4 regions of the Buttiauxella sp. AC142 genome follow, and region 3 is predicted to be linked to each of the others. Evidence: predicted binding sites of a transcription regulator. Region 3 holds the regulator's gene; each other region holds the start of a gene.
The links. The regulator LexA, encoded in region 3, represses DNA repair genes until DNA is damaged. The targets are predictions, from matches to a motif close to TNCTGTATGTACATACAGNA.

Region 1 (8,012 bases), 1.6 Mb from region 3:
GCTCGGGTCTTTCTTTAATCCGTTGACGTCTTTCGGCGGTGCGACATGCATTTGCTCGTGTGACAGTTCGATGCCCAGGTTTTCCGCAACCGGCTGAGCGAGGGAAATATCTATACGCGTGAGGTGATCGAGCACGCGTTCACGAATATAGGGTCTGGCGACCTTGGATAATTCAAAGCTAAACGCGCTGATAATATGCTGTTGTTCAACAGGCGTCTGGCTTTGCCAGAACAGGCGCGGATGGGAGTAATATTCGCCAAACGATGGACTGCGCTCACGGATTTTATGCCCTTCAACGCGCGTCTGGTAGCTTTCGAAACCTCCGCGTTTCGGGCCAGGAGGCGTTTCACGCGGCCAGTTATCGTTAATTGAATTCGGCTCGTAGTTTGCCGGATTACTGTCGATATCCATGCGGTGCATGCCGTCACGCTGGAAGTTGTGATACGGGCAGGTTGGGCGGTTAATCGGGATTTCGTGGAAGTTTGGCCCACCCAGACGGCTGATTTGTGTATCGGTGTAGGAGAACAAGCGCCCCTGCAACAGCGGGTCATTACTGAAATCGAGTCCAGGAACAATATGGCCCGGATGGAACGCCGCCTGTTCGTTTTCGGCAAAGAAATTATCCGGGTTGCGATTAAGCGTCATTTTGCCCACCAGGTGAACCGGGACCAGTTCTTCAGGGATCAGTTTAGTGGGGTCCAACAGGTCAAAGTCATACTTGAATTCGTCTTCTTCTGGAATTAATTGCAGCCCCAGTTCGTATTCCGGGAAATCGCCAGCCTCGATAGATTCCCAGAGATCGCGGCGGTGGAAGTCCGGGTCACGGCCCGTCAGTTTTTGTGATTCATCCCAGATAAGAGAGGCTTTACCGGCGGTCGGTTTCCAGTGGAAGCGCACGAATGTGGCTTTGCCCTCGGCGTTAATCATGCGGAAGGTGTGGATCCCAAAACCTTCCATGGTGCGATAACTGCGCGGTAAGCCACGGTCAGACATCGCCCAGATGACGTTATGCAATGTTTCGGGTTGTAGCGAAACATAATCCCAGAAGGTGTCGTGGGCGCTCCCGCCTTGCGGAATAGCCCAGTGCGGCTCGGGTTTAACGGCATGGACAAAATCCGGGAATTTATGCGCGTCCTGAATGAAAAACACCGGCGTGTTGTTACCAACTAAATCGAAAATCCCTTCTTCGGTGTAGAACTTGGTGGCAAACCCACGGATATCACGCACGGTATCGGCGGAGCCAGCGCCGCCCTGGACGGTAGAAAATCGAACGAATACCGGGGTGATTTTGTCAGGGTCGGATAAGAAATCGGCTTTGGTGACATCCGATAAATTTTTATACGGCTGGAAATAGCCGTGGGCGGCTGAACCGCGGGCGTGAACGATACGCTCGGGAATACGCTCATGGTCAAAATGGGTGATTTTTTCCCGCAGGATAAAATCTTCCAGAAGCGTAGGCCCACGCGTACCTGCGCGCAGTGAATTTTGGTCGTCGGCGATGCGCACGCCCTGGTTGGTGGTGAGCGGGAAGTTTTCACCGTCTTTGCGATGCACATCGAGCGATTTCAGCTTTTCATTGGACGTGTCCGGGCTTTTGAAACTCCCCGCAGCGGTCGGCTGGGCACCGGGTGGCGTGGGTTCTGCGGAGGGGCGGTGTGAGCCGTCTTCGGGTGCCAGCGAGTCCATTCCGGGTTTTGATTCATTGGCGTCATGTATCGGGGCATTGTGGCTAAGCGGATGTTTATCGTTCGTCGACATTGAACACTTCTCCTGATTTAGTCTTGTTATAAAGATGCTTGGTATGATCAAAACATCTTTAACTATAGGACAAGGTCATCTCAACGCGAGACGAGAAGGGCAGTTCTCCGCTATCATAGTGAAGTTGTTCATCAATTTAGTTTTGATTCCATTGCCTATGAAACCTTTGCGCCAACCGAATACTCGTCCCGTTATTACGTATCAACCGCGTGTTGAACCCGTGCCGCCAGCCCATGCCTGGCGTGTAGAAGGATTTAAGGATGTGTGGATGCTACGCAATCGCTATGTGGCATTTGTGCTGGTGGGGAACGCGTTCCGCCAGTCACCGCCATTTACCTTACCAGAGGCGGCTCAACGTTGGGCGATGCAAGTCAGACATGAAAACGAGATTTCCTGAGGGATTATCGGATTTGCTATTGCAGTAATGGCGGGGTTACCCGCCGTTACTGATTGTCTCAAACTCTTCACAGCCGGTATCAAAACCTTCCGTACAGCTCAGGTTTAGCCACTGCAATGCGCGTTGCTTATTGGCAGCAATAAACCCTTTCTCACCGTTTAAAAACAACATGCCTGCCCAGTATTCGGCATAACCGGTGCGGGAGAGTGCCGAGCTGCGCTTGAACCAGAATGTGGCTTGCTCATCGTCCTGGGCAATGCCCACGCCATTGGCATAAAGCAAACCTAAGAACATCTGAGCATCCACAGCGGAGTCACTTTCAAGGTCCTGCGATGCGCTTTCCAGCAGTTTTATGGCGGCAGGGTAATCAGGTTTACCGGCTTGTGTGTTTACCAGAAGGCGTGCGAGCGTGACTTCGCCGGTTTTGCTGCCTCGTTGTACTGCCTGCTCAGCTAATGATTTAGCCTGTTGGTAATCCGCCGTTGCCGGGTTATGAATTTTTAGCTGTGCCTGAAGGGCGAGAGCATCAGCATCGCCTTGCGCCGCAGATTTTGCAGCCCAGTCTTCAGCCTGCTGGTATTCGCCTGCGCTAAAAAGGGTATCGGCAAGATAGAACTGAGCGCGGCTATCGCCTGCTTGCGCCTGCTTTAAATAGGGGCTGTCGGGCGTTTCGGCCCAGGCGGTTGATAAACAAAAGAACATCAGAATGCACAATCGTTTCATGAAAGAAATTCCGTAGGCGGCAATTGGGTTTGGCTCCCTATGCGGGCGCTCTAAGTTATAAATAAAAAAACGGCCCCCTGTTTCGGGAGCCGTTTGATTGTCGCAGATTCTGCGGTGATTTAGCTACTGGTTAGCGATGCGCCAGTTCTGCTTCTTCATCACTATTCATGACTTCTTTATCGGTTTGTTTCATCAACTGACTGGTGATAGTACCGGCAGTCATGGAGCCGCTGACGTTCAGGGCGGTACGGCCCATGTCGATAAGCGGTTCAACAGAAATCAGCAACGCGACCAATGTAACCGGCAAGCCCATCGCTGGCAGTACAATCAGCGCGGCGAAGGTTGCACCGCCGCCCACACCGGCAACGCCTGCGGAGCTAACGGTCACAATACCAACTAACGTTGCAATCCATACCGGATCCAGCGGGTTGATACCCACGGTAGGCGCTACCATGACTGCCAACATTGCCGGATACAGACCCGCACAACCGTTCTGACCGATGGTCGCACCAAAGGATGCAGCAAAGCTTGCGATAGATTCAGGAACACCCAGACGACGCGTTTGCGCTTCAACGTTTAATGGGATACTTGCAGCACTTGAGCGGCTGGTGAAGGCAAAGGTCAGCACTGGCCACACTTTACGGAAGTATTTCAGTGGGCTAACGCCATTAACCGCCAGCAGAATCGCATGTACACCGAACATGATCGCCAGGCCGAGGTAGGACGCGACCACGAAGCTGCCAAGTTTGATGATGTCTTGCAGGTTTGAACCGGCAACGACTTTGGTCATCAGGGCGAGCACGCCGTATGGCGTCAGTTGCATGACCAGACGAACCAGCTTCATCACCCAGCTTTGCAGCGTATCAATTGCTACCAGGACTCGCTCACCTTTCGGGGCGTCATCTTTCAGCAATTTCAGTGCAGCAACACCCAGGAAGGCGGCGAAAATCACCACGCTAATAATGGAAGTTGGATTCGCACCGGTCAGGTCAGCAAACGGGTTTTTCGGTACGAAGGACAGAATCAGCTGTGGCACATTCAGGTCGGCCACTTTGCCCACGTATGTGGTTTCGATGGCGCTCAGGCGTGCAGTTTCCGCAGTCCCTTGAACCAGGCCTTCAGCAGTCAAACCAAACAGGTTGGTGACTAACACGCCGACCAGCGCTGAAATCAGCGTGGTAAACAGCAAAGTGCCAATGGTCAGGAAACTGATTTTTCCCAAAGATGATGCGTTATGCAGACGTGCAACCGCGCTCAGAATTGAGGCGAACACTAATGGCATCACGATCATTTGCAGTAGTTGTACATAGCCGTTACCGACGATGTTGAACCATTGGATAGATTGCTTCAGTACTGGGCTGTCTTCGCCATAAATGGTGTGCAGTGCAAGGCCAAAGACCACACCAATCACTAAACCAAGCAGTACTTTCTTCGCCAGACTCCACTGTTTGTGGCGAGTTTGCGCCAGCAACAGCAGCAGAATAACGAACACGATAACGTTCGCTATAAGTGGAAAGTTCATCCCGTATCTCCTGAGTGTTTTACCAATAGATGGACTGTTTGCCATCTTTATTGGGTAAATCGTACCAGAAGCTCAGAACGAGTCTTATATTCAAAAGGAATTGATTATTACGTTTTGAGTTATTTCGCCTAATTATTGTTCCAGGTGGTTATTTAAAAAACTATTAAAGGTCATTTGCAGCGAAATTATCATATGTGATGACCAGCGCACTGCACTGTTATCGGGCACGCTTTGTGGCATCCATACAGCCAGCCCGAATAACACCATGCATAAGGCGCGTTCAAGCTGATTGCCTTTTTGCGGCCTGATTATCGGGAAACGAAAGCGCCAGCGGCATGGCCAGAGCAGTGGAACGCCAGCAGGGGTCAGCATGTCCGCCAGAATATGGCTTAAATAGCCCAATACCATGCCTTGCAGCGCATCGGCGGGGATCAGCCAGGTTTCAGGAACCTTGAGATAGAACAACGCAAGGCCTGCAAACACCGCGAACAAACTGTGTGTAAAACCACGATGGCCGCAGGCGCGGGCTATCGGTTTGGAAATCCAGGGTAAGCGTTGGCCGAGGAAGGACTTGGGATGGTCGATATCCGGTAGTAAACAGGTCAAAATTGCTGACGGCACAATATGCCACCAGTCGCCCTGAGCGAGCACTGGCGTGAGTTCAGCATTTTTAGCAAATACTGCACAGGCAATGGAAAAAAGAAGGTGGCCTTCCGCCGTCATGATACTACCTGGATGAAAACTGTCGATTCATACAGTATAGGGTTTTTATACAGTAGACGGAAGAGGTGACGGCGTAACATTTTGCAACCGCCGATTGCCCCGGCGGCGGCATGTTTAGCGGGCTAGCCAGCCTCCATCGACGGCAACGGTGTAACCATTCACGTAATCAGAAGCGCTGGATGCGAGAAACACAATCGGGCCTTGCAGGTCGGCAGGAAGCCCCCAGCGGCCAGCGGGAATACGGTCGAGAATTTCCTGGCTGCGTTGTTCATCATCGCGGAGCTGTTGAGTATTGTTGGTCGCCATGTATCCCGGCGCGATGGCATTCACATTAATGTTGTGTTGCGCCCATTCGTTTGCCAGCAGACGCGTGACACCCAGGACTGCGCTTTTCGATGCCGTATAAGAGGGGACGCGGATACCACCCTGGAACGAAAGCATGGACGCGATGTTAATGATTTTGCCGCCGCCTCCTTGCTTAATGAACTGCTTTGCTACCGCCTGTGAGAGAAAGAACACTGATTTAATATTCAGGTTCATCACGTCATCCCAATTCTTCTCGCTAAATTCAAGGGCATCTTCACGGCGAATAGTGCCGGCGTTGTTGACCAGGATATCTATTTTCCCCATACCTGCGACGGCTTGTTCTACGATACTCGCTATGGCGTCTTGCTGGCTCAAATCTGCCTGGATGGCCATAAACCGTCGGCCCAATGCCTGCACTTTTTGCGCTGTCTCTTGCGGGACTTTGCGATTCACACTGACAATATCGCAGCCGGCCTCGGCAAGGCCAATCGCCATTCCCTGGCCAAGCCCGGTATCACAACCCGTGACGATAGCGACTTTGCCTTGCAGATTAAAAGCATCGAGAATCATAGTTACCCCGGTATCCGGAAATGCGCATTTGCGCGTGTAAATTAAGGATAGGTAGGGGATTGCAGAAACTCAAACTTAATTGAAATGACGTTTCAATAATTTTGACGCAGGTAGCGTTTTGAGAAAGATGCGGGGTAGCCCCGCATCTTAAAATGATTAACCCAGCAGATGTTCAGCGCGTAATTCAGCCAGCGAGGAGAGTTTGGCATTCGCCAGACACCAGCGCTCATCACTACGGTTTTCTTCGGCTGGAACCACAATTGACCGCATGCGGGCCGCTTTGGTGGCAATCATGCCGTTCACCGAATCTTCTAGCGTGACACACGTCAGCGGATCAACTCCCAGTTTTGCGGCAGCATCGAGATAAACTTGCGGATGTGGCTTGCTATACGGCAGATGTTCAGCGGATGCAATGGCATCAAATTGGTCACGCAGGTCAAACATTTCGAGGACTCGTTCAAGCATATGCAGCGGCGATGCCGAAGCCAGACCGACTTTCAGGCCCTGCGCTTTACATAACGCAATGGCTTCGCGAACGCCGGGTAAAATGGGGCGCTTTTCATCAACCAGGGTAATCGCCCGGGTAATAACGCGTTGGGTGACTTCTTCGCGATCTGGACCATTCCAGGGTTGTTGGGCAAACCATAAATCGACCACCAGATCGATACGCAGACCGAGCGTATCGGGCAGTTCGCAACGGCGCGAAATATCCACACCCAGGCTCGCCATCACTTCCAGCTCAGCCTCGTCCCATAATGGTTCTGAATCAATCAGCAAACCGTCCATATCAAAAATTGCAGCTAAAATCTGGCGCGTTGCAGCCATTTATGACTCCTGTCTTTGTGCATTACCAATAAGATCCCTTATGAATAGCTGGAATTACGCATTGATGCCACCGCTTTGTGAAAATCGCCCGCAAAGCTCAGGCGAAATCACACCAGACGAGGTAAACTTTGTGCGTACAAGTTGCGTCTTAACCAAAGGGGAACGAATGACGTATCAACAAGCTGGACGCATTGCCGTACTCAAACGTGTGGCTGGCTGGGTAATTTTCATCCCGGCAGTGATTTCAACACTGATTTCAATTTTGAAGTTCATGTATGAACATAGCGAAAAACAGGCGGGCATTAATGCCGTGATGCTGGATTTCGCGCACGTCATGATTGAGATGATGCGTTTTAATACGCCATTTTTGAATTTCTTCTGGTACAACTCGCCCCAGCCGGAGTTCCATCAACAAGCTAATGTGCTGTTTTGGGTGATCTACGCGCTGATATTTGTGGGTCTTGCGTTACAGGCATCGGGTGCACGCATGAGCCGCCAGGCGAAGTTTCTGCGCGAAGGTGTGCAGGATCAGTTGATTCTGGAACAGGCAAAAGGGCCGGAGGGATTAACCAAAGAGCAAATCGACAGCAAAATTGTGGTGCCACGACACACGATATTCCTGCAAATTTTCCCGCTCTATATTTTACCTGTCATTATCATCGTCATCGGTTACTTCTTCTTTTCTGTATTGGGTTTTATCTAGAAAAACGCCACTCCTGATGCGCGGGAGTGGCGAGTTTTTTACGCGGCCAGAACTCTATCAAGCGCTTTTTGCGCGACCACTAAATGCTGACCGCCGAACAAAATTGCACGATTGAGCAGGGTATAGAGTTGGTAAATCGGCTGGCGTAAGAGGAAATCGGAAGGAAGGGGACAAACTGACTGATAACCATCATAAATTTGTGGGGGTTGATCCGGGTGCAAAGGCAACATGGCTAAATCGCACTCTCTGTCACCCCAGTAGCAGGCCGGATCATAGATAAATGGCCCATCCGGTCCCATCGCGCAGTTCCCCGACCACAAATCACCGTGTAATAAAGAAGGCTGCGGCTGGTGGGAGGCAAGGGCTTGATGAACAAACTCGACAATTAAGTCGATATCACCAAACTGGATCCCTTTTTCTGCGGCGAGTTCAAGCTGCCAGCCGATACGTTGTTCGGCAAAGAATGTGGACCAGCGTCGTTGCCA
Region 2 (8,012 bases), 3.0 Mb from region 3:
TTTCCACTACAGTGTTCGGCATGGTGGCGCACAGCGTTTGCCCGTCAGGCAATTGCACCAGCACTTCGCTTTGCTCAGCCCCTTGCTGAATATTGCTGATAATACCGGGGAGCTGGTTGTCTGCACCGCTGGCACGTTTGGCATCAGTGGTAATTTCCACCCACGGCGCTTTAATCAGTACCAGAACTTCTTTGCCTTCGCTTAAACCCAGGCGCTCTGCGCTCTGGCGCGTAATGGCTGCCTGCAAACGCGTTGAGCCATCAGCCAATAAAATATCAACGTGTTGCTGCACTTGTTCGCTATCACGCCGTAAAACGGTGCCAAAAAGCTGGTTGCGAGCGCTGGTTTGCAGAGAAAAACGAGAAATTGCAGCGAGCAAACTATCGAGTGGTAGCGCGTCATCACGCAGCACATCGAAGGCTTTTTGTTGGATTTGCGCGAGCAATTCATAAAGCTGAATCAGACGTTCACCGTAATGCGTAAGAACCGCGCCGCCGCCGCCTTTGCCGCCTGTTGCTCTATCAACTAACGTCTCATCGCTCAGTTGATTCATCTCATTGATGGCGTCCCAGGCACTTTTGTAGCTAATGCCCGCAAGTTTTGCGCCCTGGCTAATTGAGCCGGTATGTTGTATTTGTTTAAGTAGCGCGATACGACGTGGATCGGCGAACAGCCGCTGCTGGAGTTTCAGCGTCAGTAGAATTTCAGCTTGCATAACCTCTCCGCAATAAAGAAAACGCCATTTTCCTCTATTGCGTGGGGTTGGGCAAATCGCACAAAAGGAGAGTGCGTTTTTCTGTCAGGTCGTTAGAATAGCCGCTCTCACTTTTGTTGGAGGCATCCATGTTAGAGTTATTGAAAAGCTTGGTGTTTGCCGTGGTCATGGTGCCAATCGTAATGGCGGTGATTCTCGGTCTTATCTATGGATTGGGTGAAGTCTTTAACGTCTTCTCAAAAGTCGGTCACAACGACCAACCGAAAAAAAACCATTGATTTCCTAACGCCCGCATCAGCGGGCGTTGCATTTCTTCTCTTCCCTTCAGAAATTCAGCAACGGCAATACTGCCGGGATCTGTGAAAGCAGGTACAGCACCAGTCCGATAGAGCCACCAACCAGCGTGCCGTTTATGCGGATAAACTGTAAATCTTTGCCTATATTCAGCTCGATTTGCCGCGACATATCCTGTGCATCCCAGCTTTTGACCGTATCGCTAATATGGCGAGTCAGGAAAGTGGCAAACTCAGGTGCCATTTTCTGCACCGCTAGCTCCAGATGCTCATTGAGTGATGCGCGCAGTGCACTATCGGCAACCAGCGTCTCTCCCAACCACTGCCCAGCCTCTGCAATGCGCTTTTTCATGCGCGAATTTTCAGAATTAACATCCACTTTCAACCATTCGCGCAAATCGCCCCACAGTTCGCCCAGATAGCGGTTAAAAGCCTCATCCTCTTTCAAATAACTTTTTATGCTGTCGGCTTTTTCAGCCATTTGCGGCGAGTTTTTAAGATTGTCGATGAGCTTTAACGTCGCGCGATCAAAAGCCTGACGGATCTGGTGCCCCTGATCGTGGCTGACGTCATCCAGAAACGAATTGACCGCACTGGAAACCAAATCGGCGCTGTGCTCCCCCAGCCATTCGGTGGGTAATACTTTGGCCTTGCGTGGGTGCTCTGTTTCCAGCCAGCGGACAATCTGACGGGCAATAAAGGCCCGCGTGCTTTCACGTTTTATCAGCGCCAGCATCTGGGCAATAACGGAGTCGAGTAACTCCTGATGGCGGTTATTTTTAGTCAGGCTTTCCAGCAGCAGAGCACTGGAATGGGTCAAGTCGACCTTATCGATGGCCTTATGAACCGCCTGGCGGATTAAGCGTTGGATGCGTGTATCGTCAGTTAAGTCTAAAAATGCGCTCATCACCTGCAACAGATGTTGCCCGACGCGCTGCGCATTGTCGGGCTTGCTGAACCACTGGCCAATCATGTGCGCCGGTTCGTGGCGGCGAATTAAGGCAATCAGGGACTGGGTATCAAGAAACTTCTCCTGCACAAAAATGCCCAGGTTTTCACCAATGCGGTCTTTATTGCGCGGAATAATCGCCGTATGACGAGAGATGAAGGGAATCGGTACGCGATGAAACAGCGCTGCCACGGCAAACCAGTCAGCGAGCGCACCCACCATTGCGGCTTCGGCGATAGCTTTTAAGCCGCTCACCCAGAAACCCGGTGGTAAAAAGAGGGTAGTCACAAACGTTACAGCGGCAACCAGCAGTAGGGACAGCGCAAGGCGCTTGGTGCGTTTTAGTTCAGCTATTTTCTCCATTAACTAAGCATAGAACGGCACGCAGCGGATCGGTAGAACAAATTTGCGTTGCGATTAATCTCGCTCTATTTCGATTAACTAAATTTTCCACACCTTCAAATCGTTATAAGAATCTTCCTGTAATCGACTTGCCTGGAACGCACATTTAACGATACTGTATATATATACAGTTATTCTTTGTGAGGATTTTATGGCACCGCTAACTCTTTTTATTTTCTGTTCATCAACAGGTTACGGAGCGTAACTATGGGCGCATTTCCATCACCAGCGCAGGATTATGCAGAAAAGAGCATCGATATTCGTCAATTAGTGGATGAACATCCGACTGCCACATACTACATGCGGGCATCGGACGATTCGATGATTGAAGGGGGTATCAGCAATGGCGATTTGCTGGTGGTTAATAGCGCCAAAACGGCGGTCCATAACGATATTGTGATTGCGGCGGTGAATGGCGAATTCGTCGTCAGACAATTGCAACTCAGACCCGTTATTCAGCTCATGCCGCTTAATCGCGCCTGCAAACCTATTCATCTCGGTTCAGATGAGGCGCTTGAGGTGTTTGGCGTGGTGACTTATATCGTGAAATCAACGAGGTAATTATGTTTGCCCTGGTTGATGTAAACAGTTTTTACGCAAGTTGCGAAACCATATTCAGGCCTGATCTGAAAGGCAAACCGGTGGTGGTTTTAAGTAACAATGATGGTTGCGTGATTGCGCGAAACGCCGAGGCAAAGAACTGTGGTGTGCAAATGGGCGGCCCGTATTTCAAGCAGAAAGATCTCTTCCGCCAACAAGGCGTGACCGCTTTTAGCAGTAATTACGAGTTATATGCTGATATGTCACATCGCGTCATGATGACGCTGGAGGAAATTTGCCCCCGGGTTGAGATCTATTCAATCGATGAGGCTTTTTGTGATTTTTCTGGCGTGAGTCATTGCCGAAATCTGAAAGATCTTGGCCGGGAAATCCGTTCCACTCTTTCGCAGCGCACGCATTTAACGGTAGGCGTGGGGATTGCCCAGACAAAAACCTTAGCCAAACTCGCTAATCACGCAGCAAAACAGTGGCCGCTGGAATCGGGTGGTGTTGTCGACCTGTCTGGCCGGGAGCGGCAACGCCAATTAATGGCAGCGTTCCCGGTTGGCGAAGTGTGGGGAATTGGTCGTCGAATCAGTAAAAAGCTTGAAGCGATGGGGATTAAAACGACCCTGCAACTGGCTGATGCGGATATCCGTTTTATACGTAAACATTTCAGTGTCGTGCTCGAGCGCACGGTTCGTGAACTGCGTGGGGAATCTTGCCTGGGATTTGAAGAGTTTGCTCCCACGAAACAGGAAATCATCTGCTCGCGCTCATTTGGGGAGCGGCTGACTGAGTATGAACATATGCGTCAGGCTATTTGCAGCTATGCGGCACGTGCCGCAGAAAAGCTCAGGGGCGAACACCAGTATTGTCGTCATATTTCTGCTTTTGTTAAAACATCCCCTTTCACGGTGAATGAACCTTACTACGGCAACCAGGCGATGGTGAAACTCCTTACCCCAACGCAGGACACCAGAGATATTATTGATGCGGCGACACGCTGCCTGAATAGCATCTGGAGAGGTGGGCACCACTATCAAAAAGCAGGGGTGATGCTTTGTGACTTTTTCAGCCAGGGTATCGCACAGCTCAATCTCTTTGATGAAAACCCGCCGCGAGCCAACAGCGAAATGCTGATGCAGGTGATAGACGACATTAATAAGAAGAAAGGCAAAGGGACGATTTATTTTGTGGGGCAGGGGATTGAGCAGCCGTGGCAGATGAAAAGAGCGATGTTGTCACCGCGTTATACGACCCGGCTTTCAGATTTGTTGAGGGTTAAATCGGGGAGCATGTGAGAGGCTCATTTTCTTATGCTGTTCCGTTAACAGCTGGCACACCACATTGCCAGGTAATGGGCGATGGAAAAAATAACCCTGGCAAAACTCAATACCCGCCATTTGTACTTGAGCTAATTCGTCTTGCGTTTCAACGCCTTCAATAAGAACTTCACATTTAACTACCATACATAACTTCACCACTTGTCGCAGGAAGTTAAATCCATCGGGTTTGGCGAGGCCCAACACCATTGATCTATCTAATTTTATTTTATCCAGAGGATAACGAGTCAGATAATGCAGGGTTGAATAGCCAGAGCCAAAATCATCCAGTGCGATTTTAATACCCAAACTTCGCATCTTTTCCAGAACCTCTGCGACACGCACCGGCTCCTGCACCTTTTGTGATTCAGTAATCTCAAATTCCAGCTGCCATCCAGTGGGGAGTGGCTTTGCTAACACTTTGCGAACCACATTCAGCAATCTGTAATCGACCAGTGTCTGAGGTGAAATATTGACGGACAGCGTCATATTTTCTGCATCAGACATATTCTCCCGAACATAATCTAATGCATGTTCCATTACCCAGAAGTCCATCTCCGGCATCAACCCTGTTCTTTCATAATATTTGAGGAAAACAGGCGGTGTTATTTTTCCGCTATCGCTTTGATGGCGAATCAGAACCTCAAGGGCAACGATTATATGATCGGATAAACGCACCTGTGGCTGAAAATAGAGAATGAACTGGCCGCTGTTTTGCAGCTTCTCAATTTGTCTTTGGGCTTCAATGTAGCTGTTCCCTTCAACAATATGGCTGTAATTCGGCACCATCTCAAAATCTGTCGGTTGAGTCATATTCATCTCACCCGTGAGTAAATCCAGGTCGGAATTGTCGGGAACCGATTGTTTAAGTGAAGTGGTAACGAAGGGGCGATAAATAACGACCCCAAGGCTAATAATCAGAAGATACAAAAACACAGCGCTCACAGAGTGGCCGCTGGCGAGCCAGACTTTGACTGGAGAAGGCGTTGACCAACTGACGATTTCGGAAATCCGCGGAACCATGTCCAGATAAGTTGCGCCGTATGCGACCAGGTAAGACATTAAGGGAACAAGGACAAACGGGATAATCATGACGGGGTTGAGGACAATCGGATAACCAAAAATGAGAGGCTCATTGATATTAAAAATTGCCATGGGAGCCGCTACGCCTAACAAGCGGCGATGGGGGCTTTTGGCTTCCATGAAAATACAAATTATCAAACTCACGGTATTACCCGTTCCGCCAGCATTGCACCACATATCGTAGAATACAGGGCTAAGGATATTCAGCGGGTGATGAAGAGTATGCCAGTCATTGATATTTATTTTTTGTGCCGCAGTAAAAGCAACATCAATATCCAAAAATAGGTAATAACCGTGAAGGCCAAAGAACCATGGCACCGTACGCAAGAGAACATATGAAATGCCATGTAAAAAATCTTTTGGATAAAAATACATGGACAAGTTATTGAGAAAATCCATCCCGCTTTTCAGCCAAATGGCAGCACCCAGTTTAATGGCACAACTAAAGAGCGCAATAATACCCAGCGTGGCAAAAAAAGAGATGATATTCGTATAGCTATTGTCTTTCCATAAGCGGAGTTTTAGCAGATTCTCGCTCACCACTTCTTGTAGGTAATTGCCGAAGACTCCAGAAGCCAGCGCCAGGGGGATACTGATGTCTAAGAAGAACTGTGCATTATCATCAAGGATTCGGCGGAAGATCATCAAGGTGCTGATGCTTAGTGCAATACAGTAAATCTGTGAGAGACGGTTTCTGACAGCCCAGTGAACCGCGACATAGATGTTCATTACCAACGGTGCCAGCGCTAAAAAACCAACCTGGAGCTGCATGAACCAGATGGCAGCATTATTAAATCCGGTGGTATCACAGATGACTGATGCAGTAATGACGAGTCCCCGGACGATTGATAAAGGGACAATTGCCATGGTACTGGCAATAATGGCATGAGCAAATCGATTGTTTAATAAACGACTTTGACTGTTATGCAGACGATGCAGCAGATTGTTGTACAGCCACAGTTTTCTCACAAAGTTACCTGAAATATGTATGCTTATTGATAATTGTATTTAAATGGACAATTGCATGACTAAAAAATGGAATAAATGATATTTACTTCATAATTAAATTATTAAATACCTTTTCAATTTATTTTTTAAATACACTTCGATAACAAAGAGACATCTGTGGTTTAACTATTACACCCTCTCATAAAAGCAACGACGAGAATGGTACCAATAACAAAGGTAGCCAGTACCTTCGATACTAATCCAGTGATAAAGAAGACAGACCCCAGCACAAGAAAAATAACAAATGCCTTACAATAGTTTGATAACATCGTTAATAACCTGCTAACCCCAGCCAAAAATATTAAACACCCACAGTCCTGGGGGTATATTTAATCTAGGGTAACAATATTTGTACTGCTAAGTAACTCTGGTAAATGTTCAAAATTACGCATTCAGGTGTGATTATCTGTACACCTGATATAAGTTAAATTACAGGCAATAAAAAAGCAGCCATAACAGGCTGCTTTCGAAGGAGATGTTGGTCGGCACGGAGAGATTTGAACTCTCGACCCTCGCCACCCCATGACGATGCGCTACCAGGCTGCGCTACGTGCCGAGATCGTGCAAATAATACTACCTTTTTCGCGATCGTTTGCAAGACAGCTTTTTGCTAACTGGTTAATAAATAAACAATCAGTTAGCAATGAAACGCTTCTCGTCGGTTAGCACCTGGAGCAACAACCCAAGTTGAGGCTTGGTTTCTTTGATGCGTTCACCCTGCAAATCATACATCCGATAGTTACCGTTATTATCAAGCACTAACGTCATGTCAGGAAGAGTGACCGCGAGGCTGTTGTTATCCGCACCCACAACCCAGTTATTGCGACGTGTCGCGGCAAACAAGTCTTCACCTTGTGAATACTCGTTGGCTGGATTTTTAACGTGCAACAGGCGCTGCATCAGGGTTGTCATGACATCTTGATGGTCAGTGAGCTTGGTGATGGTTTGCGCTGGTGTGCCAGGCCAATGGATAACTAATGGCACCTCAATACGTGAGCGTGACCATGCAAAGGATTCCTGCTCTTTACCCAGCGGCACGCCATGACCTGCGGTAATAATTACCACCGTATTCTGGAGCTTCCCGGAGGCTTCCAGCGCATCAAGTACACGTTTGATTTGCTCATCAACACTAACCGCTGCGCGAGCATAACGACGAGCAAAGGCCTGCTGATTGGTGTCTGCTGTAATATTGGTGCCATTAAAAGCAACCCAGGAGAACCAGCGGTTATCTTCGGACGCGTATTGGTTTAGCCAGTTAACCCATTGCGTCGCTGTTTGCTCGTCAGACTGGCTTTTTGCTGAAGGCAAAGAGAAGTCTGAGAGCAGGGCCTGGCGATACATTGACGAGTCAAAACCATCGGAGGCGAACAGCCCCAGTTGATAGCCTTGCTGGTTCAATGCCGTAATTAAAGCCGCAGGAATTCGGGCGGATAACACGCCATCCATGTAGGCTGGCGAAATACCGTAGAACAGGCCAAAGATACCGTTATCGGTCCCGTTGCCCGCACTCATATGTTGCGTAAAGTTGATATTGCCCGCCGCAAACTCGCTCAGGTTCGGCAAATCTTTCTGCGTATGTTCAGCATTCAGGCCGTCGACTGTAATCAGCAATACGTTGTGCCCGGTGCCCATATCACGGAATTGGAGGTCGCTCAGTGGATACTGCACCGATACCGCTTCAGGACTACCTTGCTCCA
Region 3 (8,012 bases):
GCAGGCAGGCGACAGCATCTGGTCCCGTCCGGCACTGCGTGTCTTCGCAACCTACGCGAAGTGGGATGAGAAATGGGGTTACGCTAAAGATGCCAACGGCGACTCAACTCGCTTTGCTATCGCTGATTCTACCGGCAACGGTACGTTCTCTACCAGCCGTGGCGACAACGACGAGTTCTCCTTCGGTGCCCAGATGGAAATCTGGTGGTAATACAGCAGTAGCTTAAAGTAAGAAGTGATAAGGGGCTCGCCACTGAACCCCTTGTTATTACCCTTGTATGCCAATGCTTGTTTCAGGTGGAAAGGGCTATTGCCTGGCCAACTTTCCACCGACTTTCCATTCGAGGTTTATAACAATGAAAATGAAAAAAAGTCTCCTCGCACTCTGCCTTTCCGCAGGGCTGCTCGCCAGCATTCCCGCAGTGAGCCTGGCTGATGTGAATATCGTTCCACAAGACATTTCTGCGGCGCCAGCAGTGCCGAGTTCAGCGTTACAACAGCTACAGTGGACGCCCGTCGATCAATCAAAAACATTAACCACCACACTGGCTACCAGTGGTCAGAGCCTGAGCGCAGGTGATATTACTGGCCCGGTCGCGGCTTATAGTGTGCCTGCAAATATTGGTGAATTGACCATCACGCTCACTAGTGAAATCAGTAAAAACACGGTATTTGCGCCGAACGTACTGGTTCTTGACCAGAATATGACGCCCGCGGCTTATTTCCCGTCAAGCTACTTTACCTACCAGGAACCGGGCGTGATGTCCGCCGATCGCCTGGAAGGGACGATTAAGCTGACGCCAGCATTGGGGCAGCAAAAACTCTATTTGTTAGTGTTCACCACCAACAAAGACACACAGCAAACCACCAAAATGCTCGACCCGGCAAAAGCCTATGCAAAAGGCACGGGTAACGCTGTACCGGATATTCCAGACCCGATTGCCCGCCATACCACCGACGGTCTCTTGAAAGTGAAAGTCAAAACCTCTTCAAACTCCAGCATTCTGGTTGGGCCGTTATTTGGTTCATCAGGCCCAGGCCCGGTTACTGTGGGTAATACCGCAGCGCCAGCCGCAACCTACGTTGCCCCGGTAGCCGTTGCCGCACCAGTAGCGGCACCCACGCCAGCCAAGAAATCTGAGCCAGTGCTAAGTGACACAGAAACGTACTTCAACCAGGCAATCAAAGATGCCGTAGCGAAAGGCGATGTAGACAAAGCCCTGAAACTGCTCGACGAAGCTGAACGCCTGGGATCGACGACTGCCCGTAAAACTTTTATCAGCAGTGTAAAAGGCAAGGGGTGACCGTCTCCCCGCAGTGCTGATGTTTGAGGTTTGGTGCGCCTGCGGGCGCACCTTTTTTCCTTCTTCATCCTTCAAGTTGACTCGGCGTTGTTAAACGCTTGTTGTGCTTTTCCTGCCCCGCTATACCTATTCTGCGTTACAATGATTTTCGGTTTTGTTTCGGAGAAATTCACATGTCTGACGCGCTTTCGCCACTGCGCGCCTTACGCTTTGAGGCTACGATCCCCGAGGGGCTGAGTGCATCGCTTCTTGACTGGTTGTTGCTTGAAGATTCAATGACCAAGCGCTTTGAACAATATTGCTCGCGTGTCAGCGTGCGTATTGTGCGTGAAGGTTTTTTCGATTCGCGTGCCGATATTCCTGAAGCTGATTTGCTGCCTGAAGCCAAACGTTACTGGTTGCGTGAAATCATGCTCTGCGGCGATGATGAACCCTGGCTTTTAGGGCGTACCATCGTTCCTGAATCTACCCTCGAGGGGCCAGAGCTTGCATTGCAGCAACTCGGAACCACACCTCTTGGGCGTTACCTGTTTAGTGCATCTTCCCTGACACGGGATTTCATTGAGATTGGCCGCAATGAGGAGCTGTGGGGGCGTCGTTCCCGCCTGAGATTAGCCGGAAAACCATTAGTGTTGACCGAGCTGTTTCTCCCCGCATCCCCGCTGTATGTAGAGGAAAAATAATGGAGTGGAGTCTGAAACAGGGCAAATGGCAGGCCTATCAACGCCTGATGCGGCTTGATAAGCCGATTGGCTCGCTTTTATTGCTATGGCCCACGTTATGGGCGTTGTGGTTAGCGACACCGGGTGTGCCGCCGCTGACCATTTTATGTGTGTTCATCGCTGGCGTCTGGATGATGCGAGCTGCGGGCTGCGTGGTAAACGACTACGCCGATCGTAAATTTGATGGGCATGTCAAACGCACTGCGCACCGGCCACTGCCTAGTGGGGCAGTCAGCGAGAAAGAAGCACGCATCTTATTTGCTGTGTTGGTTCTGCTGTCGTTTTTACTGGTGCTGACACTCAATACCATGACAATTTTGTTATCGGTAGCGGGGCTGGCATTAGCCTGGGTTTACCCGTTTATGAAACGCTATACCCACCTGCCACAGGTGGTGTTAGGTGCGGCATTCGGTTGGTCAATTCCAATGGCATTTGCGGCGGTGAGTGAATCTGTACCGCTGAGTTGCTGGCTGATGTTTTTGACCAATATCTGCTGGGCCGTGGCTTACGACACGCAATACGCGATGGTCGATCGCGATGATGATTTAAAAATTGGCATTAAATCCACGGCGATACTGTTCGGGCGCTATGACAATCTGATCATCGGCATTTTGCAGATTACAGTGATGGTACTGCTGGCGGTGATTGGCTGGCTGAACGGGTTGGGTGGAGCGTTTTACTGGTCGATTGCTCTGGCGGGCGCGCTATTTATCCATCAACAACGTCTGACTGCGAACCGCGATCGCGACGCCTGTTTCCGCGCATTCCTGAATAATAACTACGTTGGGCTGGTGTTGTTTATTGGTCTGGTGCTGAGTTACCTGCACTTCTAAAACATGTCCCTCATCCGGCCTTCTCCCCAAGGGAGAAGGAGAAAACCGGGCAATACCCTCTCCTGTGGGAGAGGGTTAGGGTGAGGGCATTACTCAGTCGCAGCCTGCGACGTCGCACTTTCAATCGTCAAACGCACATCCGGCATGATCAGCTCTGCCAGCATCTGGTAGACCTTCATGGTTTCGGTTGGCTCCGCATCTCCGGTATCGCTGATATAGCCTTCATCACGCAGGGTTAACACCAGCGAGGTGAACACGGCTTTATCAAAGAACTCCGGTGCGTTAATACCATGCAAAACAGACAAGCGCTGGGCAACGGTGCGGCTTTCGCGCTCCAGTGTCCCGCGGTTGATGGATGGATTAGCGCTCAACAGCCAGAAAGTAATCGCATAACGTTGCAGCGTTTCACGAACACCCGCAGCCAGAAGCTGCATAGTGCGTGAACGAGCCGGGTTAATCAGCACTTCATCACCCGCAAGAGTAATCAGTTCCTGACGAACCATCTCATTGAGCAGCGCATCCATTTCACTGACAAGCTGCGCCTTCTCCCAGCGCAGGAAAAGCTCAGCTTTCAGCATCGGGTAGAGTAATTCGACCTGACGCAGAAGCTCTCCGCGTGAAATGTGGCGATGCTGCGTGATAATCGCGGCCAGTAGAGAAGGCAACACCAACATATGCAAAATGTTGTTACGGTAATAAGTCATCAGTACCGCCTGCTCACGCGGCAGAATGATGATGTCACCGATAGTATCTTTCTCTACTTCAAACTTGTTCATTTGCAACGCGTGTTCAATCAGCGCTTCTGCTGGCTGGTCTGGCGTGGTCGCATCTGGTGAATACGGCACATTACGCAACAGGCTCAGGTAGCAGTTGAGCTGCTCGGTCAATTGTTCACGAGTAAGTGAACGCTGACGCGAAGCGAGTAATGCGGTACAACACAGGTTCATGGCATTTGCCGCCCCTGCATTGTTGATACGCACCATCAGCTCGGCAGCAATTTCATTGACCGTTGGCGTCAGCCACGCCGGGCGAATCGCTTCGATTGGATCGATTGAATCACGCCACTCAGGAACACGTTGATTGAGGAATGTCATCAACGGCATCGGTTCGCCGAAGTTCACATAGCCCTGGCCGAGATTACGCAGCTTGCTCAGCCCGCGCACCATCTGCATAAAGCTCTCTTTCTCTTTGGTCGCTCCACGCAGTTCTTTGGCGTAAGTCCCCACTTCCATTACATGCTCGTAGCCAATGTAAATTGGCACCAATGTAATTGGACGAGTACCACCGCGCAGCATGGCCTGAATGGTCATCGACAGCGTGCCGGTTTTCGGATCAAGCAAACGCCCGGTACGGGAACGCCCACCTTCCACAAAATATTCAACGGAATAGCCACGGCTAAACAGCTCGCCAAGATATTCACGGAACACGGTGGAATAGAGTTTGCTGCCTTTAAAGGTACGGCGAATAAAGAACGCTCCCAGGCGACGGAAAATCGGGCCTGCTGGCCAGAAATTCAGGTTGATACCCGCCGCGATGTGCGGAGGAACTAGCCCCTGGTGATAAAGCACGTAAGACAGCAGCATGTAGTCCATGTGGCTGCGGTGGCAGGGCACATAGACAATCTCATGGCCGTCATGAGCCAGTTGGCGCACACGCTCAGCGTTGTGAACGTTAATGCCCTGGTACAAACGGTTCCACGTCAGTCCTAACACGCGGTCGGTCAAACGAACGGCTTCATAAGAGAAGTTGGCGGCAATCTCTTCCATCAGCGCGACAGCATTTTGCTGTGCTTTTTCATGGGAGATTTTCTTGCTACGCGCTTCGTCTTCTACCGCGCGAGCGATAGCTTTTGATGCCAGAAGTTTGTTAAACAGATCCTGACGCACCGGCAGACGCGGGCCAACAGTCGCTAAACGCTGGCGAGCGAAGTGCATACGTGCCACTCGCGCCAGTTTCTGAGCGATTTTTTTATCTGTGCCGTGATCGGTTGCCATCTGGCGCAGCGAAACCGGTGCGGAAAAACGCACAAAGCTGTCGCGCCCAAGCCAGGAGACGGCGAAGAATTTTTGAATGCCGTTGAGCATTCTTAATGGCGGATTCACTTCGCCTTTTTCGCGCCCCGGTGAACGGCCAAACATGACCGAAACAGGCACCATCTGCACGTCCAGATTTGGATTGCTACGGTGTAAATCGAGGTAATCATGGAACAGCTTGATCGACTCTTCTTTCGGCGTGTAATAAGTGAATACACGCGGCCCACCATGGATAAAGACATAGCGCGGCAGCACCGCTCCGTCGATTTCTAACGGCTCGAGAGGGTCGGGCAAGTTATGCGCGAGGCATTGAGCGCGCAGCGTTAATAAGTCCGCCTTTGAGTTATAGGGCAGCACGTACATTATTGGACGTGTGGGATCTAAGCCCAGTTCGGCTTGTGGATCTGCCGGAATAGACTTGCTCTTTACCAGAACGCCTAATGGTAAATTAAGTAATTTGTAGTAGATTCTTGGCCAGCCTGACATAAACGATGTAAAGCCTCAGGTTAATGATGCAAATTCGCCGCAAGAATATCAGAATCTGACCCAGATTTCTGTGGCGTTATAATTTTGACAAGCATTGATGCAAATAATTTGAAAAGGTTGCCCAAAATGGCGAGTAGTACCACTGGACTTACCCGTATTATCAAAGCTGCAGGCTATTCATGGAAAGGGCTAAAAGCGGCCTGGATCAACGAAGCTGCTTTCCGCCAGGAGGGCGTTTCGGCTGTCATCGCCATTGCTATTGCCTGCTGGTTAGATGTTGACCCTATTACCCGTATTTTACTGATTGGTTCAGTGGTGTTGGTGATGATTGTCGAAATCCTCAATAGCGCTATTGAGGCCCTCGTTGACCGTGTTGGTACTGACTATCACGAGCTTTCCGGGCGAGCAAAAGATATGGGCTCAGCCGCTGTATTAATCGCCATTATCCTTGCAGTAATTACCTGGGTCACGCTGCTTTGGCAGCATTTGCGATAGTCTTTCCAGAATAGTTAAGTGCCTGGTTTTTTGCTCAATTTGTGGTTCCAAATTCGCCTTTAACTGTATATACTCACAGCATAACTGTATAAACACCCAGGGGGCGGAATGAAAGCGTTAACTACCAGGCAGCAAGAGGTGTTTGATCTTATTCGGGATCATATCAGCCAGACCGGCATGCCACCGACACGTGCCGAGATTGCTCAACGTCTGGGGTTCCGTTCTCCGAACGCTGCTGAAGAACATTTAAAAGCTCTCGCCCGTAAAGGCGTGATTGAGATTGTTTCCGGCGCTTCGCGTGGCATTCGTTTGCTGGTGGAAGAGATCACTGGTATCCCGCTGGTTGGGCGCGTCGCTGCGGGTGAACCACTCCTTGCGCAGCAGCATATCGAAGGCCATTACCAGGTAGATCCTTCATTGTTCAAACCGAATGCCGACTTCCTGCTGCGCGTCAGCGGGATGTCTATGAAAGACATCGGTATTATGGACGGTGATTTACTGGCGGTGCATAAAACTCAGGATGTGCGTAACGGCCAGGTTGTGGTTGCGCGCATTGATGATGAAGTGACCGTTAAACGTTTGAAACAGCAAGGGAATACCGTTCATCTGCTGCCAGAAAACAGCGAATTCGAGCCGATAGTGGTTGACCTGCGCGAGCATAACTTCTCGATTGAAGGGCTGGCTGTTGGGGTTATTCGCAACGGCGACTGGCTGTAAAATCTCTTTAGGTGATGCGTATTTAAGTACGCATCACTGTCTTAATTCTCTTTGATCTCCTTCAGGAGAGGTCATGCAATTATTCTCCACAGCGGATCGTGCGCTCTGGCGCCTCGCTTTACCCATGATTTTCTCCAACATTACCGTCCCGCTGCTTGGCCTTGTCGATACGGCTGTTATTGGTCATCTGGATAGTCCTGTTTATCTCGGTGGTGTCGCGATTGGAGCGACGGCAACCAGCTTCCTGTTTATGTTATTGCTCTTTCTGCGCATGAGTACCACCGGCTTAACCGCCCAGGCCTTTGGCGCAAACAACCCCTCCGCTTTAGCTCGCGCACTGGTTCAGCCTTTATTGCTGGCACTCGGAGCGGGTATTGCCATTGTCTTGCTGCGCGAACCACTAATCTCGCTGGCTCTGCGTATTGTCGGCGGTAATCAGGACGTGCTCTTTCAGGCGCAACGTTTTCTTGAGATTCGTTGGTTAAGCGCCCCGGCCTCCCTGGCTAATTTGGTCTTGCTCGGCTGGTTGCTGGGCGTTCAATACGCACGCGCGCCGGTTATTTTGTTAGTGGTCGGTAACGTTCTGAATATTGTGCTCGACGTGTGGCTGGTGATGGGGCTGCATATGAATGTTCAGGGGGCGGCACTCGCTACTGTCACGGCTGAATACGCCACATTTATCATCGGCTTGCTCATGGTGAAAAAGGTCATGGGCCTGCGTGGAATCAGTGGTGAAATGCTCAAACAGGCGTGGCGCGGTAATGTTCGGCGTTTGTTGGCGCTTAACCGCGACATCATGCTCCGCTCGCTGTTATTACAGATCTGTTTTGCCTCCGTGACCATCTTTGGCGCGCGTTTGGGTAGCGAAATCGTCGCGGTGAATGCGGTACTAATGACGTTGCTGACCTTCACCGCTTACGCGCTCGATGGTTTTGCTTATGCCGTTGAGGCACATTCCGGGCAGGCTTATGGGGCAAAAAATCGGGGGCAATTACTCGAAGTCTGGGGGGCTGCATGTCGCCAGGCCGGTTTAGTCGCACTGGCATTCGCCGCCGTTTATGCCTTATTGGGTGAGCAAATTGTTTCCCTTTTGACCTCAATTGCTGAGCTGCAACGGCAAGCGGATATCTATTTGTATTGGCAGATAATTTTACCCGTTGTCGGCGTGTGGTGCTATTTGCTCGATGGCATGTTTATAGGCGCAACTCGAGGGACTGAAATGCGCAATAGCATGGCTGTCGCGGCGTTGGGCTTTGGCCTGTCGATGTTTACCGTACCGTATTTAGGCAACCACGGGTTGTGGCTTTCGTTAGCTGTATTCCTTGCGCTAAGAGGTTTGTCGCTGGGATGGATCTGGCGTCGCCACTGGCAGAAAAATACCTGGTTTAACAATGTTCAAGATTAAGCCGTTAGGTTAAACAT
Region 4 (8,012 bases), 1.4 Mb from region 3:
AGTATTCGCCTTCCGGCACGTCCCACTGCAACTCGTCGCGCAACCATTCACGCCAGCCTTTCGCCTGCGCTTTTTTCTCTCGACATTGCTGCTGCCAGCTTTCAATCAGTAGTTGGTGGCGTGCGTTGGTATCGGATTCAAGTTCGCTGACGCGCGGCGCTTTTTTGCTGCCTTGCTGGATAATATGCAACGCCAGAGCATGGAAGGTACGAGCTGAAATCGCGTCGGTATGGAGACGTTCAGCGATACGCTCGTCCATCTCCTGAGCGGCTTTGCGACCAAATGCCAATAACAAGATTTGATCTTCGCTGGCCTCGCCACGTTGCAGTAACCACCCCGCACGAGCCACCAATACCGAAGTTTTGCCACTCCCGGCTCCCGCTAACACCAAAAGTGAGTCTTCGCCGTTGACCACGGCGCGTGCCTGAGAATGATTGAGCGGCGAGCTTTCTATTTTCTGGAAAAAATCAGCATGCTTTTCAAGCATATGATTGGTATACGCGGTATTACGCTGATGGCGACGAGTCTCACCTTGTTCAAGCCAGGCTTTGCAATGCATCCATAATTCGCGGCAATTATCGAAATCCTCCAGCCTTGCCTGCGGGAGTGGCAATGCAGAAAAAGCGACGCGTACATTTTGCTGCAATGCCTGCATATCGCTGCGTTTGAACCATTTTTCCTGCTGGATGCGGCGCGTAATCTCGGCATACTGCTGTTGAAGCACCTGCGCCGCAACTTCACTCATCTCGACACTCCAGCTCTGCCATAACTGATCAAGATGATGATAAAAGCGCTGGGTTTCATTCCATTCTGTACCATGCAAACGCACCACTTTGTCATCCGGCAACACAAATTCCAGCTCGCCCCAGACCAGACCGCGCTTGCAATTGATAGCAATTAACTGATTGAATGGAATAAGGTATTCGTGACGTTCTCCTTTCACCTCTACACCCGCAGCCAGTAATTTCACACGATTGTATGGGTGCTGTGCTAAATGTTTGCCAAGAGAGGTCGCTTTTAATTCCATTACGCTTTGCCTGATCCAGAATGGTGATTGTGGTTAAGTTTACCCGGCGAAGGAATGACGCTCCAGAGTAAAAACGCGTTACAATTGTTGTGGTTATTTATTTACACCCTAAATAAGAGTGATTATGCGTACAGTCCTAAATGTCTTGAACTTTGTACTCGGCGGTTTTCTGACCACCCTATCCTGGTTGCTGGCCACGCTTGTCAGTATCATTTTTATTTTCACGTTGCCCCTGACACGATCCTGCTGGGAGATTACTAAACTCTCTTTCGTACCATACGGTAACGAAGCGGTGCATGTCGACGAACTCAACCCTCAAGGGAAAAGCGCCATTCTGAATACCGGCGGCACATTGCTGAACATTATTTGGCTGATATTTTTCGGCTGGTGGTTATGCTTACTTCATATCGCCACTGGTATTGCCCAATGCATCACCATTATCGGTATCCCTGTGGGGATCGCTAATTTCAAAATCGCTGTTATCGCGCTTTGGCCTGTGGGCCGCCGTGTCGTTTCTGTCGAAGTCGCACAGGCTGCGCGTGAAGCTAACGCCCGCCGTCGTTTCCAGTAATTCTGACAAGAATAGTGAGTATTAATGCTTAGTCCAATTCTGCGTCGTTATACCTGGAACAGTGCCTGGCTGTATAACTTGCGCATCTTTATTGCGCTCACTGGCACTGCTGCCCTGCCCTGGTGGTTAGGTGAAGTTAAGCTCACTATTCCACTGACCCTGGGTGTGGTTGCCGCAGCCCTTGCCGATTTAGATGACCGGCTGGCCGGGCGCTTGCGAAATCTACTGATAACCCTGGTGAGTTTCTTTATTGCTTCGGCGTCTGTGGAGTTGCTGTACCCGTGGCCGCTGCTGTTTGGCATTGGATTGATGATTTCCACCAGCGGATTTATTCTGCTGGGCGGTTTAGGCCAGCGTTATGCCACCATCGCCTTTGGCGCGCTGCTCATTGCCATCTATACCATGTTGGGTATTTCTTTATATGACCACTGGTATCAACAACCGATTCTGCTGCTGGCAGGTGCAATCTGGTACAACTTGCTGACTCTGGCAGGCCATCTGATTTTCCCCATCCGCCCGCTGCAAGATAACCTGGCGCGTTGTTATGAAAGCCTCGCTCGTTATCTGGAAGTTAAAGCTACGCTTTTTGACCCCGATATCGAAGAAGAAAGCCAGGCTCCAATGCTTGAGCTTGCCATGGCTAACAGCCAGTTGGTGACAACGTTAAATCAGACCAAAGGTTCTTTATTGACGCGTTTACGTGGCGATCGTGGGCAGCGCGGCACACGCCGAACGCTGCACTACTATTTTGTCGCCCAGGATATTCATGAACGCGCAAGTTCATCACATATTCAATACCAGGCTCTGCGCGACAAATTCCGCTACAGCGATATTATGTTTCGCTTTCAACGCCTGCTGTCCCTGCAATCTCAAGCCTGTTTGCAGCTCTCGCGATCTGTTTTACTGCGGTTGAAATACCAACACGATCCACGCTTTGAGCGTGCATTTACACATCTGGACGCTGCGATTGAAAGGCTGAAAACTGACCCGGCGCTGGCGAGCGAATTAAAAGCACTGGGTTATCTGGTGAGTAACTTGCGCGCAATTGACGCTCAACTGGCGACGATTGAGTCTGAGCAGGCGCTGGCAGCACCGGAAAATAATATCGAAAACCGCCTGCTTGATGACCGTTTGACCGGCTTTGGTGATATGTGGCAACGGCTGAAGCGAAATCTGACGCCGGAGTCGGCTTTATTCCGCCATGCGGTACGCATGTCTGTGGTGCTGTGCGTAGGCTACGCGTTTATTCAGTTAACCGGGCTAAAACATGGCTACTGGATACTTCTGACCAGCCTGTTTGTTTGCCAGCCTAACTACAGTGCCACTCGTCGCCGCTTAGCGCTTCGTATAATTGGCACGTTAGTCGGCGTGGCAGTTGGTTTACCGGTTCTCTATTTTGTGCCGTCGCTCGAAGGGCAACTGGTTTTAATTGTTATCACCGGCGTGCTGTTTTTTGCCTTCCGCAACGTGCAATACGCTCACGCCACTATGTTCATCACGTTGCTGGTGTTGCTGTGTTTCAACTTGTTGGGCGAAGGTTTTGAAGTCGCAATGCCGCGAATTTTCGACACCCTTTTGGGATGTGGGATCGCATGGGCGGCGGTGAGTTTCATCTGGCCTGACTGGCGATTCCGTCGGCTGCCATTAGTTGTAGAGCGGGCATTCAATGCCAATTGCCGCTATCTGGATGCCATTCTCGAGCAATATCATCAAGGCCGTGATAACCGACTGGAGTATCGTATTGCGCGCCGGGATGCACACAACAAGGATGCGGAGCTGGCATCTGTGGTATCGAACATGTCCTCAGAGCCCAGAGTCACGCCGGAAGCGCGAGAAACGGCATTTCGCTTATTGTGCCTCAATCATACATTTAACAGTTATATTTCGGCGTTGGGCGCGCACCGCGAAATGCTGACCAATGAAGATATTTTGTTGCTGCTTGATGATGCCGTCTGTTACGTCGATGATGCACTGCATCATCTGCCTGCCGATGAAGAACGCGTTCAAAAAGCCTTGCAAGGGTTGTCCGAGCGGATAACTTCACTGGAGCCGCAACCAGAGACCAAAGAGCCGTTAGTCCTTCAGCAAATTGGCCTGTTGGTTGCACTTTTACCAGAAATCTCGCGCCTCCAGCAGCTTGTCACACAGCAGTACGATTAACCCGCATGCCGTTGTTCATATAGCTGCCCCCACTCAACTAACTCCTGGCGCGTCGTCGCCGGGAGTGCTGCTTCATGAATACCGCAAATCGCCCCCGCCAGGGCCAGTAGTACTCTGACTCCCAGCCCTTTATTCACGCTCCTCAACTTTATCCATGACCGCTTCGCACCGTAAGCATGTAGCGTTCTGACATCCGCAATACCGGCTTCCCACAGCATCATCTCCAGACTGTGGGTTAAATTCGGGAGATCCTTGAGTCGTTGATGAGATTTATGGCGAGATTTTTCACGGCGGGCGCTAAACAATGCATCCGATGAGAGTTTTAAAAGCGTTTCTTGATCGTTCCACAACCCTTCATCAACACGGAAGTAATTAAGTTCAATCGTCCGCCCACGTTTGTTATAGAGCAATGGCGCTGCCGCCCTCTTAACAAAATAAACCTCTGACTGCTCACAAGCTCTTAAGTAAAGTTCCCCTTCAGAAACCATGGCAAACACGACATTATCGACCGTCAGACTATAGCCTCCAAATAATGAACGATGGCTGATATCCCCTAGCGGGGATAAGCATTCTTTCGATTGATGAATCCTTGTATAAGATCGCTTTTTCATGAATATATCCTTAAATATCATGCTATAACACACCACTACGGCTTGTTACTGTTTCCAGTAACACGAAAATAGGTAACCTGATGACAGACGGCAATCACATTTTCGCATTCCGCAGATTTACGTGAAGAAATTGCGATATGCTTTCCGAAATTTAGATTGATCTTTGGCCTGACAGGCATTACTGTATATTCATACAGTAACCCATCAGGCGGGATTAACTATGCAATCACATAACGTTCTAACTCACGTTGCCCCTCTTTCTTCTTTGACTCAGTCATCAGCAGGTAACAATACTAAAGGGTTGATTAGTGAAGTGATCTATAGCGAAGATCAGCCATGGGTTACGCAACTGGTGCTGTTGCCCCTGCTCCAGCAACTTGGTCAACAGTCACGTTGGCAGCTTTGGCTAACGCCACAGCAAAAATTGAGTCGTCAATGGGTTAAATCGGCAGGTCTTCCACTTACAAAAGTCATGCAGGTGAGCCAGTTAGATCCACTTTTCACCGTAGATGCTATGGTAAAAGCATTGCAGACTGGAAATTACAGCGTGGTCATCGGTTGGTTGCCTAAAGAATTAACAGATGAAGAACATTTGCAGCTATCATCAGCAGCTGAAATGGGTAATGCGATCGGCTTCATAATGCGTCCGATGCACACCTCCAAAACAGGGTGTCGACCACGAACTGGCCTAAAAATTCATTCTAGTTTGTATCATTAAGTAAATTTAAGAGAAATCCTGGAACTTTTCTTCAGCTCCTGACAAATCTTTATGATTCATAGTGGAACCGCGTCTCAAGCCGCTTGTAGCGGCATTCTCCAGAAATCTTTGAGTATAAATCCTGCGCGAACTTGTTAGAAAATGTGTACACAAGTCGTTTTTTTTCATATGCCTGACGGACATCACACTTGTAAGTTTTCAACTACGTTGTAGACTTTAGCTCGCCAGGGTTGCTCTTCCATAACACCGATTGATCGGTAGAGTAACAAGTGAGCATAAACTCGGGCGAAGGATTTAACCCTGGGCTTTAGAGCGATTTTAAAGCTCATGGCCTTTTTGGATGATAATGAGGCGCAAAAAATGAAAAAGACAGCTATCGCGATTGCAGTGGCACTGGCTGGCTTCGCTACCGTAGCGCAGGCCGCACCGAAAGATAACACCTGGTATGCAGGTGGTAAGTTGGGTTGGTCCCAGTTCCATGACACCGGTTTCTACGGAAACGGCTATCAGAACAACAATGGTTCAACTCACAACAGCCAACTGGGTGCTGGTGCCTTCGGTGGTTACCAGGTTAACCCGTACGTTGGTCTGGAAATGGGTTATGACTGGTTGGGCCGTATGGCTTATACCGGCAGCGTTGATAACGGTGCTTTCAAAGCGCAAGGCGTTCAACTGGCTGCTAAACTGAGCTACCCAATCACTGACGAACTGGACATCTACACTCGTCTGGGTGGTATGGTTTGGCGTGCAGACTCCAAAGGCAACTACGACAACGGCACTACTCGTGTGAGCAACCACGACACTGGTGTTTCCCCGTTGGCGGCAGTTGGTCTTGAATACGCAATCACCCGTGATATCGCAACTCGTCTGGATTACCAGTGGGTTAGCAACATCGGTGACGCACAAACAGTTGGTACTCGTCCAGACAACGGCATGCTGAGCCTGGGTGTTTCTTACCGTTTCGGCCAGTACGATGCAGCTCCAGTTGTAGCTCCAGCTCCAGCTCCAGCTCCAGAAGTACAGACCAAGCACTTCACCCTGAAGTCTGACGTTCTGTTCAACTTCAACAAAGCAACTCTGAAGCCAGAAGGTCAACAAGCTCTGGATCAGCTGTATACTCAGCTGAGCAACCTTGATCCGAAAGATGGTTCAGTAGTTGTTCTGGGCTTCACAGACCGTATCGGTTCTGATGAATACAACCAGAAACTGTCTGACAAACGTGCACAGTCTGTTGTTGATTACCTGATCTCTAAAGGTATCCCAGCTAACAAGATCTCCCCACGCGGTATGGGCGAATCTAACCCAGTTACTGGCAACACCTGTGATAACGTAGCTCCTAAAGCTAAACTGATTGATTGCCTGGCTCCAGATCGTCGCGTTGAGATCGAAGTTAAAGGTATCAAAGACGTTGTAACTCAGCCTGCGGCATAAGTTACCGTTATAAAAAAACCCCGCTTCGGCGGGGTTTTTTGTTTCTGAATTCTAAGTAACCAGGAATAGAGAAGCACAGCGTCACAACAACTGCTCTTATTCTTTGCCCAGCAATGCCTGCAGATCTTGTTTGAGAGATGACATCTGATTGGCGTATTGTTCTTTACGCTCCGCATCTTCAATCAACTGTACAATCGTTTCCGACAGTGTGCATCCACGCCGATGAGCAAGGCCAGCTAAACGCTGCCAGACCAGATATTCCAGGTCGATGGATTTTTTACGCGTATGCTGATGCTCGGCATTAAAGTGCCGTTTACGACGCGCACGGATAGTTTGTTTCATGCGGTTGTGAAGTTCTGGATTCATATGCTGCTCTATCCAGCTCAACACACGCACCGGTTCATTCTCTAAGCGTAACAACTCATCAACAGCTTCTTTCGCTGCACTCGCCTCGATATAACGTGTGATTAGCTCGCCTTCGCGGTGTTTTTTAACCAGATACTTCCACTTCCAGCCGCTCTCGAGATTTTCCAACTGTTGATATTTCATTGTTGTCTCAGTGTGACCGTGTAACTCACTTCAGAATAACAGTTTTTTCTATTTTCGCTTACCTGAAAAATGAAAGCTGTGAGCTAAGTAAACTTGCCGCTCCGCATAAACCGTGTGCTGCCCTGGCTATTCTTGTATAATCGCGCCTTTGACATCTAATTAATAAATAGCGACTTTGACGACTAATCGACTTGAATGGCGTGCTCTTGTACCTGATACCGAAAGCTATCAGGAAATCTTTGCACAGCCTTATGATTCCGAAACTGCCCCTTTCTCCGCTGTACAACCTCGTCTGTCTTATGGACTTGTGCAGCTAAGCCAACCGGTAGCCTCGGCCGATCTGATGCTGGTAAAAGCCGCTGAAGAAGCCGAGTACCTTAATCTCATTACCGCAGCAGCACGTGAATGCTGGTCGCAGGATAACGCTCTGACAGGCGGACATTACCTGATTGAAGGCTCGCGCATCATGCTACGCCCTGCCGAAACAGCTGAAGACAATTTTGCAGGCCAGTCTGAAGTCGTTGCCGCTGACTGGATTGAAGCGGAACAACTTTTCGGTTGCGTGCGTCAGTTCGCGGGTGAAATCACGCTGACACCGGGTCTGGTTCACCGCGCAAATGGTGGCATTCTGGTGCTTTCATTGCGCAGTGTTTTAGCACAACCGCTACTGTGGTTGCGCCTTAAACAAATGGTCATTCAAGGCCGTTTCGACTGGATTTCCCAGGATGAAACTCGTCCATTGCCCGTTAACATTCCATCACTGCCATTAAGCCTGAAACTGGTGCTGGTGGGTGAACGTGAATCGTTGGCTGATTTCCAGGACATGGAACCTGAACTGGCGACTTCGGCCATTTACAGCGAGTTTGAAGAGAATCTGCAGATCGCCTCTGCCGATGATATGGCGTTGTGGTGCCAGTGGATTTATGCCGTTGCGCAATCAAAATC

Region 1: AC0IWZ_RS07630 (metal-dependent hydrolase) is a predicted target of LexA. The motif match lies at 5,141-5,160, and genes of this name have one in related genera.
Region 2: umuD (translesion error-prone DNA polymerase V autoproteolytic subunit) is a predicted target of LexA. The motif match lies at 2,473-2,492, and genes of this name have one in related genera.
Region 4: sulA (SOS-induced cell division inhibitor SulA) is a predicted target of LexA. The motif match lies at 4,549-4,568, and genes of this name have one in related genera.

What each region holds. Positions count from the first base shown of each region.
Region 1 covers NZ_CEEDCH010000001.1:1,664,794-1,672,805, forward strand. The annotation lists gene katE (catalase HPII) at 1-1,758, opposite strand, end outside; gene cedA (cell division activator CedA) at 1,916-2,155, shown strand; gene AC0IWZ_RS07620 (tetratricopeptide repeat protein) at 2,192-2,878, opposite strand; gene AC0IWZ_RS07625 (L-cystine transporter) at 3,009-4,400, opposite strand; gene AC0IWZ_RS07630 (metal-dependent hydrolase) at 4,533-5,123, opposite strand; gene kduD (2-dehydro-3-deoxy-D-gluconate 5-dehydrogenase KduD) at 5,238-5,999, opposite strand; gene hxpB (hexitol phosphatase HxpB) at 6,156-6,824, opposite strand; gene AC0IWZ_RS07645 (YniB family protein) at 6,991-7,527, shown strand; gene AC0IWZ_RS07650 (fructosamine kinase family protein) at 7,566-8,012, opposite strand, start outside.
Region 2 covers NZ_CEEDCH010000001.1:3,068,280-3,076,291, reverse strand. The annotation lists gene modE (molybdenum-dependent transcriptional regulator) at 1-715, opposite strand, end outside; gene AC0IWZ_RS14305 (AcrZ family multidrug efflux pump-associated protein) at 844-993, shown strand; gene AC0IWZ_RS14300 (DUF445 domain-containing protein) at 1,040-2,320, opposite strand; gene umuD (translesion error-prone DNA polymerase V autoproteolytic subunit) at 2,537-2,920, shown strand; gene AC0IWZ_RS14290 (Y-family DNA polymerase) at 2,923-4,203, shown strand; gene AC0IWZ_RS14285 (EAL domain-containing protein) at 4,168-6,276, opposite strand; tRNA gene AC0IWZ_RS14280 (tRNA-Pro) at 6,795-6,871, opposite strand; gene yejM (LPS biosynthesis-modulating metalloenzyme YejM) at 6,949-8,012, opposite strand, start outside.
Region 3 covers NZ_CEEDCH010000001.1:29,095-37,106, forward strand. The annotation lists gene AC0IWZ_RS00120 (maltoporin) at 1-211, shown strand, start outside; gene malM (maltose operon protein MalM) at 357-1,304, shown strand; gene ubiC (chorismate lyase) at 1,478-1,987, shown strand; gene ubiA (4-hydroxybenzoate octaprenyltransferase) at 1,987-2,859, shown strand; gene plsB (glycerol-3-phosphate 1-O-acyltransferase PlsB) at 2,949-5,378, opposite strand; gene AC0IWZ_RS00145 (diacylglycerol kinase) at 5,505-5,873, shown strand; gene lexA (transcriptional repressor LexA) at 5,982-6,590, shown strand; gene dinF (MATE family efflux transporter DinF) at 6,664-7,995, shown strand.
Region 4 covers NZ_CEEDCH010000001.1:1,423,407-1,431,418, reverse strand. The annotation lists gene helD (DNA helicase IV) at 1-1,027, opposite strand, end outside; gene AC0IWZ_RS06440 (YccF domain-containing protein) at 1,152-1,598, shown strand; gene yccS (YccS family putative transporter) at 1,623-3,758, shown strand; gene AC0IWZ_RS06430 (TfoX/Sxy family DNA transformation protein) at 3,755-4,369, opposite strand; gene sulA (SOS-induced cell division inhibitor SulA) at 4,590-5,087, shown strand; gene ompA (porin OmpA) at 5,448-6,518, shown strand; gene matP (macrodomain Ter protein MatP) at 6,615-7,067, opposite strand; gene AC0IWZ_RS06410 (AAA family ATPase) at 7,243-8,012, shown strand, end outside.